DNA from 2 places in the Cellulosimicrobium sp. 22598 genome. Region 1 is predicted to be linked to the other one. Evidence: predicted binding sites of a transcription regulator. Region 1 holds the regulator's gene; the other holds the start of a gene.
What was found. Region 1 encodes LexA, which represses DNA repair genes until DNA is damaged. Its sites were predicted from a motif close to TCGAACANNTGTTCGA; they were not measured.

Region 1 (4,314 bases):
CCTGTTCTCGTCGCGCCGTGCGGCGGTCGCCGCGGCGGAGGCGATGCGCGAGCGGCTCGACGTGCCGATCCTGTGCCAGGGCGACGACCAGCTCCCGACGCTCGTGCGCGAGTTCGCCGACGACCCGGCCACCTGCCTGTTCGGCACGCTGTCGCTCTGGCAGGGCGTCGACGTGCCCGGGCCGTCGTGCCAGCTCGTGCTCATCGACCGGATCCCGTTCCCCCGTCCGGACGACCCGGTGAAGTCGGCCCGGGCGCGGGCGGTCGAGGCGGCGGGCGGCAACGGCTTCATGCAGGTCTCCGCGACGCACGCCGCCCTCCTGCTCGCGCAGGGCGCCGGCCGGCTCGTCCGGTCCACCACGGATCGAGGCGTGGTCGCGGTCCTCGACCCGCGTCTCGTGACCGCGCGCTACGGCACGTTCCTCACGCGGTCCATGCCGGGGTTCTGGCAGACGACCGACCGCGACGTCGCCACCGGTGCGCTCCGGCGCCTCGCCGCCCTAGGCTGAGTCCTTTCCGCGGTCTTCACGATTCCAGCGACTTCACGGAGGCGACATGACGACGAGCACGTCCCCGCAGGGCACGGGCGACGCGAGCACGGGTGGGCCCGGAGGGGGAGCGCGGACGACCAAGCTGGCGATCGTCGGCGCGGGTGCGGTCGGGTCGACCCTGGCGTACGCGGCCCTCATGCGCGGGGCCGCGCGCACCGTGGCGCTCCTGGACGTGAACCGGGCGAAGGTCGACGCGGAGGTGGCGGACCTCCAGCACGGCATCCAGTTCATGCCGATGGCCCGGGTCGAGGGGTCGGACGACGTCGCGGTGTGCGCGGGGGCCGACGTGGTCGTCGTGACGGCCGGGGCGAAGCAGAAGCCGGGCCAGACGCGGCTCGACCTCGCCGAGGGCACGATCGGCCTCATGCGGACGATCCTGCCGGGTCTCGTGGAGGTCGCCCCGGACGCGGTCTACGTCATGGTGACCAACCCCGTCGACATCGTCACCTACGCGGCGCTCAAGTTCTCCGGGCTGCCGCCGTCGCAGCTCTTCGGCAGCGGGACCGTCCTCGACTCCTCGCGGCTGCGCTTCCTCGTGGCCCAGCACTGCGGCGTCGCGGTGCAGAACGTCCACGCGTACATCGCCGGCGAGCACGGCGACAGCGAGATCCCGCTGTGGAGCTCGGCGACCATCGGCGGCGTCCCGCTCCTCGAGTGGCCGGGCCTGGGCGGTCGCGGTCCGCTCACGGCGGACGTGCGCGACGACATCGCGCGCGAGGTCGTGCAGTCGGCCTACCGGATCATCGAGGGCAAGGGGGCGACGAACTACGCCGTGGGGCTCGCGGGCACGCGCATCATCGAGGCCGTGCTCGACGACGAGCACCGCATCCTGCCCGTCTCGACGCTGCTCGACGGCGCGTACGGGCTCGACGACGTGTGCCTCTCGCTGCCGACGCTCGTCGACCGGCGCGGCGCCACCGAGCGGGTCGAGGTCCCGCTGTCCGACGCGGAGCTCGCCGGGCTGCGCTCGTCCGCCGAGTCGCTGCACGCCGTCGCCCGGCGCTTCGGTCTCTGACCGACCGGTTCGCCGGCGGGTCCGGAACGGCGTGAGAGCCGGGTGGTCGACGACCACCCGGCTCTCGGCGCTTCCGCCCTCGAGGTACCGGCGCCCGCCTCGTCCGCCCCGCGAGGGACCGCTCGGGAGGGTGCGGCGACGGACGGTCCGTGCGGCTCAGAGGCTGCGCAGCACGGAGACGACGCGGCCGAGGACCTGGGCGTCGTCGCCAGGGATCGGGTCGTACGCGGCGTTGTGCGGCATGAGCCAGACGCGACCGTCCGCGCGGCGCAGGGACTTCACCGTGGCCTCGCCGTCGATCATCGCCGCGACGATCTCGCCGTTCTCCGCGACGGGCTGGCGGCGGACGACGACCCAGTCGCCGTCGCAGATCGCGGCGTCGACCATCGAGTCGCCCTGCACCCGCAGGAGGAAGAGCTCGCCCTCGCCGACGAGCTGGCGAGGCAGCGGGAAGACGTCCTCGACGACCTGCTCCGCGAGGATCGGGCCGCCGGCGGCGATGCGGCCGACGACCGGGACGTAGGACGGAGCCGGGTGCGCCTCGTCGTACGCGGGCTCGGGCGCGGAGCCCGCTGCCGTGAGCGGGGTGGCGCGGCGCGCGTCGTCCGGCTGGACGACCTCGATCGCGCGGGGGCGGTTCGGGTCGCGACGCAGGAAGCCCTTGCGCTCGAGAGTCGTGAGCTGGTGCTTCACCGACGACGGGCTCGTCAGGCCCACGGCCTCGCCGATCTCTCGCATGCTCGGCGGGTAGCCGCGCTGCTCGACGCACGCGCGGATGGTCTCGAGCACGAGGCGCTGGCGCGGCGTGAGCCCGTCACCCCCCGCCGACCCGTCCGGGAGCTCCCGCACCTCGGCGAGCCCCCGTGCCCTGTCCGTGCCTCGTCCCGCCATGGTCGCTCCGCCTTCGTCCGTCGCGGCCGCCGACGCCTCCCGGGCGTGCGGCCTCCCCTCCCCGGGGCGTGCGCTCCGGGACCTCGGTCGCCCCTCCGGGTCCGAGCGGACATGTCCGGCGAACCGACCTGACCCCAGGCTAGGGGAGGTTGCGACACGAATCAAACACCTGTTCGAGCATGTCTCGACTCTGTCGGTCGTTCGTGATAGACCTTCGTACAGGTGTTCTACGTACACGTGTTCGACCGACCCGGTCGGCGCGGAGGCGAAGGGCTCGCGGCGTCCGATCGACCGGGGAAGGCGATCGGGCCCGCGGGCCGGGACGGAGCAGGCATGGATGCGATGGCGATCTCGACGGTCGGGCCCCTCGGCCCTGCGGGCGGGGCGACGGGGCGTGCGGAGGAGCGGCCGCTGCGGCTCACGCGCCGGGGCCGCGTGGTCCTCGTGCTCCTGGCCGCCGCGGTCCTGCTGCTGGCCGCGCGGGTGGGCGTCGCCGTCGCGAGCGGCCCGGGCGAGCCCGTGGAGGTCCGGGTGCACGTCGTGAGCTCGGGGGAGACGCTGTGGGAGCTCGCGCAGGGGGTGGCGGCGCCGGGAGAGGACCTGCGCGACGTCGTGAGCGGGCTCGCCGAGCTCAACGGGCTCTCGTCCTCGGGCCTCCAGGCCGGCCAGAAGATCCTCCTCCCGGCGTCCGCCTGAGGCCGGCTGGGCGCCCTCGGTGCGGACGCGAGAGCGCGCTGTGACGCAGGACACGGGCGAAACCGGTCCCCGTGCGGTGCGCAGGGGTTGCGGCATCATTTAGGTCGCCCTAAGTTAGTGTCACCTCACAACGCCGGCTGGGGGGCTGGGCGGACGAGGTGAGGAGCGCGCGGTCCACCGCGACTCCTGTGCACGTCGCCGCGCGTGAGGCGAGTCACGCGCGAGATGGGGACGGGGGCGTCCCGACGGGGGCGGTCGACCACGGCCGCCCCCGTTCTGCCGTCCACGAGCCCCGGTGCAGCCGTCTGCGCGCCGACGACGCGGCGGGCGCGAGCGGCCGGCGTCGGAGGCGTGTTGCACGGTCCCGCCGCGACGGCATACGTTCGTCGCGCCGACCTGTCGGCGCGAACCCCGCGGAGGAGCCCGCCATGCACTGCCCGTTCTGCCGCCACGCGGACTCCCGCGTCGTCGACTCGCGCACCTCGGACGACGGCGCGTCGATCCGTCGGCGCCGCCAGTGCCCCGAGTGCAACCGCCGCTTCACGACGATCGAGACCGCGAGCCTGTCCGTGGTCAAGCGCTCCGGCGTCACGGAGCCCTTCTCGCGCGAGAAGATCGTCAACGGCGTGCGCAAGGCCTGCCAGGGGCGACCCGTCAACGAGGACGACCTCGCGGTGCTCGCGCAGCGCGTCGAGGAGACCATCCGGGCGAGCGGCAGCGCCGAGCTCGACGCGTACGAGATCGGGCTCGCGATCCTCGGGCCGCTGCGCGAGCTCGACGAGGTCGCCTACCTGCGCTTCGCGAGCGTCTACCAGGCGTTCGACTCGCTCGAGGACTTCGAGAGCGCGATCACGTCGCTGCGCGTCGAGCGCGAGGAGCGCGAGACGGCCGCGGCCCGGGCCGAGGAGGGCTCGAGCGGCACCGCTCCGGGGGCGGACGTTCGCGGGGAGGTCGCACCGCACGCCTGAGGCCGCACGCGCGAGGGCACGTCGCGGCCCCGGCAGGGGTCCCGCGTCGTCGGCGCGCGTCCGGCGGGCCTACAGGTCGCTGGACCGCGACGCCCAGATGTTGATGCCGGTGTCCGCGGGCAGCGCGTCGACGGCAGCGAGCTCCTCGGCGGAGAGCGCCGGCGCGTCGAGCGCGGCGAGGTTCTCGTCGAGCT
Region 2 (4,314 bases), on a different contig from region 1:
CGGTCCGGCGCAACGCGTTCGGCCGGCAGGTCGACTCGTTCGAGACCGACCTCGCGTTCGCCGGCATCGCCCCCCAGGACGGCGGTCGCGCCGGGGCCGAGGGGGCGGGCACCGTGCACGCGGTGTTCATCCGCGCGCCGTGGGTCGAGGAGGTCGGCCCTGGCGTCGACGTGCTCGCCCGCATCCCCGATCACGAGGCGCCCGGCATCCCCGCGGCCGCCGCCGGTAGGATCGTCGCAGTCCAGCAGGGATCGCTGCTCGCCACCTCGTTCCACCCGGAGATCTCCGGGGACGCGCGCGTGCACGAGCTGTTCGTCAGAATCGCGAAGGGGTAGGAACGCATGTCAGGGCACTCCAAGTGGGCCACGACCAAGCACAAGAAGGCGGCCATCGACGCCAAGCGCGGCAAGCTCTTCGCGAAGCTCATCAAGAACATCGAGGTCGCGGCGCGCACGGGCGGCGGCGACCCCGCGGGCAACCCGACGCTGTTCGACGCCATCCAGAAGGCGAAGAAGTCGTCGGTCCCCAACGACAACATCGACCGCGCCGTCAAGCGCGGGTCCGGCACGGGCGCCGACGCCGTCGACTACCAGACGATCATGTACGAGGGCTACGGCCCCAACGGCATCGCCGTGCTGGTGGAGTGCCTCACGGACAACAAGAACCGTGCGGCCTCCGAGGTGCGCCTCGCCTTCAGCCGCAACGGCGGGAACCTCGCCGACCCCGGCTCGGTGTCGTACCTGTTCTCGCGCAAGGGCCTCGTCGTCGTGCCGAAGTCGGACGGCGTGACCGAGGACGACGTCATGCTCGCCGCGCTCGAGGCGGGCGCCGAGGAGGTCACCGACTCCGGCGAGGTCATCGAGGTCCTGTGCGAGGCGAGCGACCTCGTCGCCGTGCGCACGGCGATCCAGGAGGCGGGGCTCGAGTACGACTCCGCCGACTCGATCTGGCACCCGTCCATGGAGGTCGAGGTCGACGCCGACGGCGCGCGCAAGATCCTGCGCCTCATCGACGCGCTCGAGGACAGCGACGACGTGCAGAACGTCTACGCGAACTTCGACGCGTCGGACGAGGTCATGGCGGAGCTCGAGAACGACGACTGACCGCTGGGTTCGCCCGAGGTGAGATCTGGTCGCCCTGGGTGCGGGGTGGGTGGGACGGGCGCGGTCTACCATCCGCCGCTCGTCCCTCGCGGCTCCCGCCAGGCCCGCCACGACCGCGCGCGTCCCACCCACCCCGCCGGTGTCGGCTCACCTCGGTGCGTGCCCGCGAGGCGGCGAGGTTCCGTCGTCGGCTCGTGGGAGGGTAGCGGGGTGCGCGTTCTCGGTGTGGATCCTGGGCTGACCCGGTGCGGTGTCGGGGTGGTGGACTCCGCCCGGGGGCGGCGGGCCGAGCTCGTGGCTGTCGGCGTGATCCGGACGGACCCGGACCTCAGCGTGGACCTGCGGCTGCTGCGGATCGCGGAGCGGCTCGACGCGTGGTTCGAGGAGCACGTTCCGGACGTCGTCGCGGTCGAGCGCGTATTCGCCCAGCACAACGTCGGGACCGTGATGGGCACGGCCCAGGCCGCAGGTCTCGCGATGGTCGGCGCGGCAAAGCGGGGCGTCCCCGTCGCGCTGCACACGCCGTCCGAGGTCAAGGCCGCGGTCACGGGGAGCGGGCGCGCGGGCAAGGAGCAGGTCCAGCGCATGGTCGCGAGCATCCTGGGGCTCGCGGAGCCGCCGAGGCCCGCGGACGCCGCCGACGCGCTCGCGCTCGCGATCTGCCACCTGTGGCGACCCTCGGGCGCGCTCCAGGGCGGCGAGCGGCACGAGCTGACGCCGGCGCAGCGCGCCTGGGCCGCGGCCGAGCACGCGGCGAAGGCCCGGCGGGCACCGCGCTGACGGCGCCCGTGTCGGTCGGCCCGGGCGTGGGCGCACCTTGCTAGAGTGACCGCGGTCGTACGGGTGTTCGACACACCTTCTCGGCGCCGTCCGCGGTCGTCGCGCCGGCGGACCATCGGACCAGGTCGGCGGAGCCGACCGGGAGAGGAGCCTGGGTGATCGCGTCGCTGAGCGGAGTCGTGGCGAGCGTCCAGCTCGACCGCGCCGTGCTCGAGGTCGGGGGAGTGGGCTACCTCGTGCACGCCACGCCGGCGACCCTCGCGGGCCTGCGCGTGGGCGAGGACGCTCGGCTCGCGACGAGCCTCGTGGTCCGCGAGGACTCCTTCACCCTCTACGGGTTCGCCGACGACGACGAGCGGACCGTCTTCGAGACCGTCCAGACCGTCAGCGGCGTCGGGCCGCGGCTCGCGCTCGCGATGCTCGCGGTGCACACGCCCGACGCCCTGCGACGCGCCGTGGGAGGTGGCGACATCGCCGCCCTGGTGCGTGTCCCCGGCATCGGTACCAAGGGCGCGCAGCGGATCGCGCTCGAGCTGGGCGACAAGCTCGGGCCGCCCACCGGGGCCGACGCCCCCGAGGCGGGCGCGCCGGCCACCGGGACCGGCCCGCGCCCGGTCGACGACCGTCGGGACCAGGTGGTCGAGGCGCTCGTCGGGCTCGGCTGGAACCTCAAGGCCGCGGACGACGCCGTCTCCACCGTCCTCGCCGAGGCCGGTGTCGACGTCGTCGAGGCGCCCGACGTGGCCGGCGCGCTGCGTGCCGCGCTGCGCGTCCTCGGCGGACCGAGGGGCTGACCGTGGCGAACTTCGACCAGGTGGGCGTGGACGGCTTCGGCGAGGACGGCACGTTCTCGTCCGAGCGGATCGTCGCGGCGGGAGCGGACGACCTCGAGCGCGCCGCCGAGGCGGCGCTGCGCCCCCGCAGGCTCGAGGAGTTCGTCGGGCAGGCCGTCGTGCGCGACCAGCTCTCGCTCGTGCTCCAGGCCGCGCTCGCCCGCGGGAGCTCGCCGGACCACGTGCTGCTGTCCGGGCCACCCGGGCTCGGGAAGACGACGCTCGCCATGATCATCGCGGCGGAGCTCGGGACGTCGCTGCGCGTCACGTCCGGGCCGGCGATCCAGCACGCCGGGGACCTCGCGGCCGTCCTGTCCTCGCTCGAGGAGGGCGAGGTGCTCTTCATCGACGAGATCCACCGCCTCGCGCGCCCCGCGGAGGAGCTCCTCTACATGGCGATGGAGGACTTCCGGGTCGACGTCGTCGTGGGCAAGGGCGCGGGCGCGAGCGCGATCCCGCTCTCGCTGCCGCCCTTCACCGCCGTCGGCGCCACGACGCGCGCGGGCCTGCTGCCCGCGCCGCTGCGCGACCGGTTCGGGTTCACCGGGCACCTCGACTTCTACTCGAGCGAGGAGCTCGAGCGCGTGCTCTCCCGGTCCGCCGGGCTGCTCGGCGTCGTGCTCGACCCGGACGCCGCGCGCGAGATCGCCGGTCGCTCGCGGGGCACGCCCCGCATCGCCAACCGCCTGCTGCGGCGCGTGCGCGACTGGGCGCAGGTCCGCGGCGACGGGAGCATGGACCTCGCGGCCGCGCGCGCAGCGCTCGAGGTCTACGAGGTGGACCCCATCGGCCTGGACCGCCTCGACCGGGCGGTCCTGACGGCCCTGTGCACGCGCTTCAACGGCGGCCCGGTCGGGCTGACGACGCTCGCCGTGACGGTCGGCGAGGAGGCGGAGACGGTCGAGACGGTCGCCGAGCCGTACCTGGTGCGCGAAGGTCTGATCGGACGGACTCCCCGGGGCCGGGTCGCGACGCCCGCCGCCTGGGCGCACTTGGGGCTCACGCCGCCGCGCGAGGGCGGCACCCTGTTCGACGCCTGACGGCGGTCCCGTCGGGAGCCCGGAGGCGAGCCCGTCCGCGCGTCCGGCGCGCGTCCCGTGACGACGGTCACAGGTGCGCCGAACGTGGTCCTAGAATGGGTGGGGCCCGAGCGGGCGGAACTCCCCGGCGGGACGGCTCGTTGGTGAACCGTGCGCGCACGCCTAGACTGCGCGCAGATCCCGCACAGAACAGGACACGAGACTCCGTCATGGATATCAGCTTCATCCTCATCCTCGCCCTCGCGGCGGGCGCGATGTTCCTCATGACCAGCCGCACCCGCAAGCAGCAGCGCGAGGCCCAGAACTTCCGGGCGAACCTCGCCCCCGGGCAGGAGGTGATGACGGGTTCCGGCATGTTCGGCACGATCGTCGACGTCGACGAGGACGCCGACGTCATCACGATCGAGTCGACGCCGGGCAACCAGTCCCGGTGGCTCCGGGCCGCCATCGCGAAGCTCGTCGACCCGCCGGTCGAGCCCGAGGAGGAGGAGTCGGCGTCCGACGAGGCGACCGACGGCGACGCGCTCTACGGCAGCGCGCCGTCCGGGTCCAAGGAGG

Region 2: ruvA (Holliday junction branch migration protein RuvA) is a predicted target of LexA. The motif match lies at 1,939-1,954, and genes of this name have one in related genera.

Annotation. Positions count from the first base shown of each region.
Region 1 is NZ_JBQEMZ010000006.1:91,818-96,131, reverse strand. It holds gene ACTJIY_RS08335 (ATP-dependent DNA helicase) at 1-508, shown strand, start outside; gene ACTJIY_RS08330 (L-lactate dehydrogenase) at 555-1,565, shown strand; gene lexA (transcriptional repressor LexA) at 1,722-2,456, opposite strand; gene ACTJIY_RS08320 (LysM peptidoglycan-binding domain-containing protein) at 2,790-3,152, shown strand; gene nrdR (transcriptional regulator NrdR) at 3,581-4,120, shown strand; gene ACTJIY_RS08310 (aldo/keto reductase) at 4,190-4,314, opposite strand, start outside.
Region 2 is NZ_JBQEMZ010000001.1:417,967-422,280, reverse strand. It holds gene pdxT (pyridoxal 5'-phosphate synthase glutaminase subunit PdxT) at 1-335, shown strand, start outside; gene ACTJIY_RS01920 (YebC/PmpR family DNA-binding transcriptional regulator) at 342-1,103, shown strand; gene ruvC (crossover junction endodeoxyribonuclease RuvC) at 1,314-1,883, shown strand; gene ruvA (Holliday junction branch migration protein RuvA) at 2,039-2,677, shown strand; gene ruvB (Holliday junction branch migration DNA helicase RuvB) at 2,704-3,756, shown strand; gene yajC (preprotein translocase subunit YajC) at 3,966-4,314, shown strand, end outside.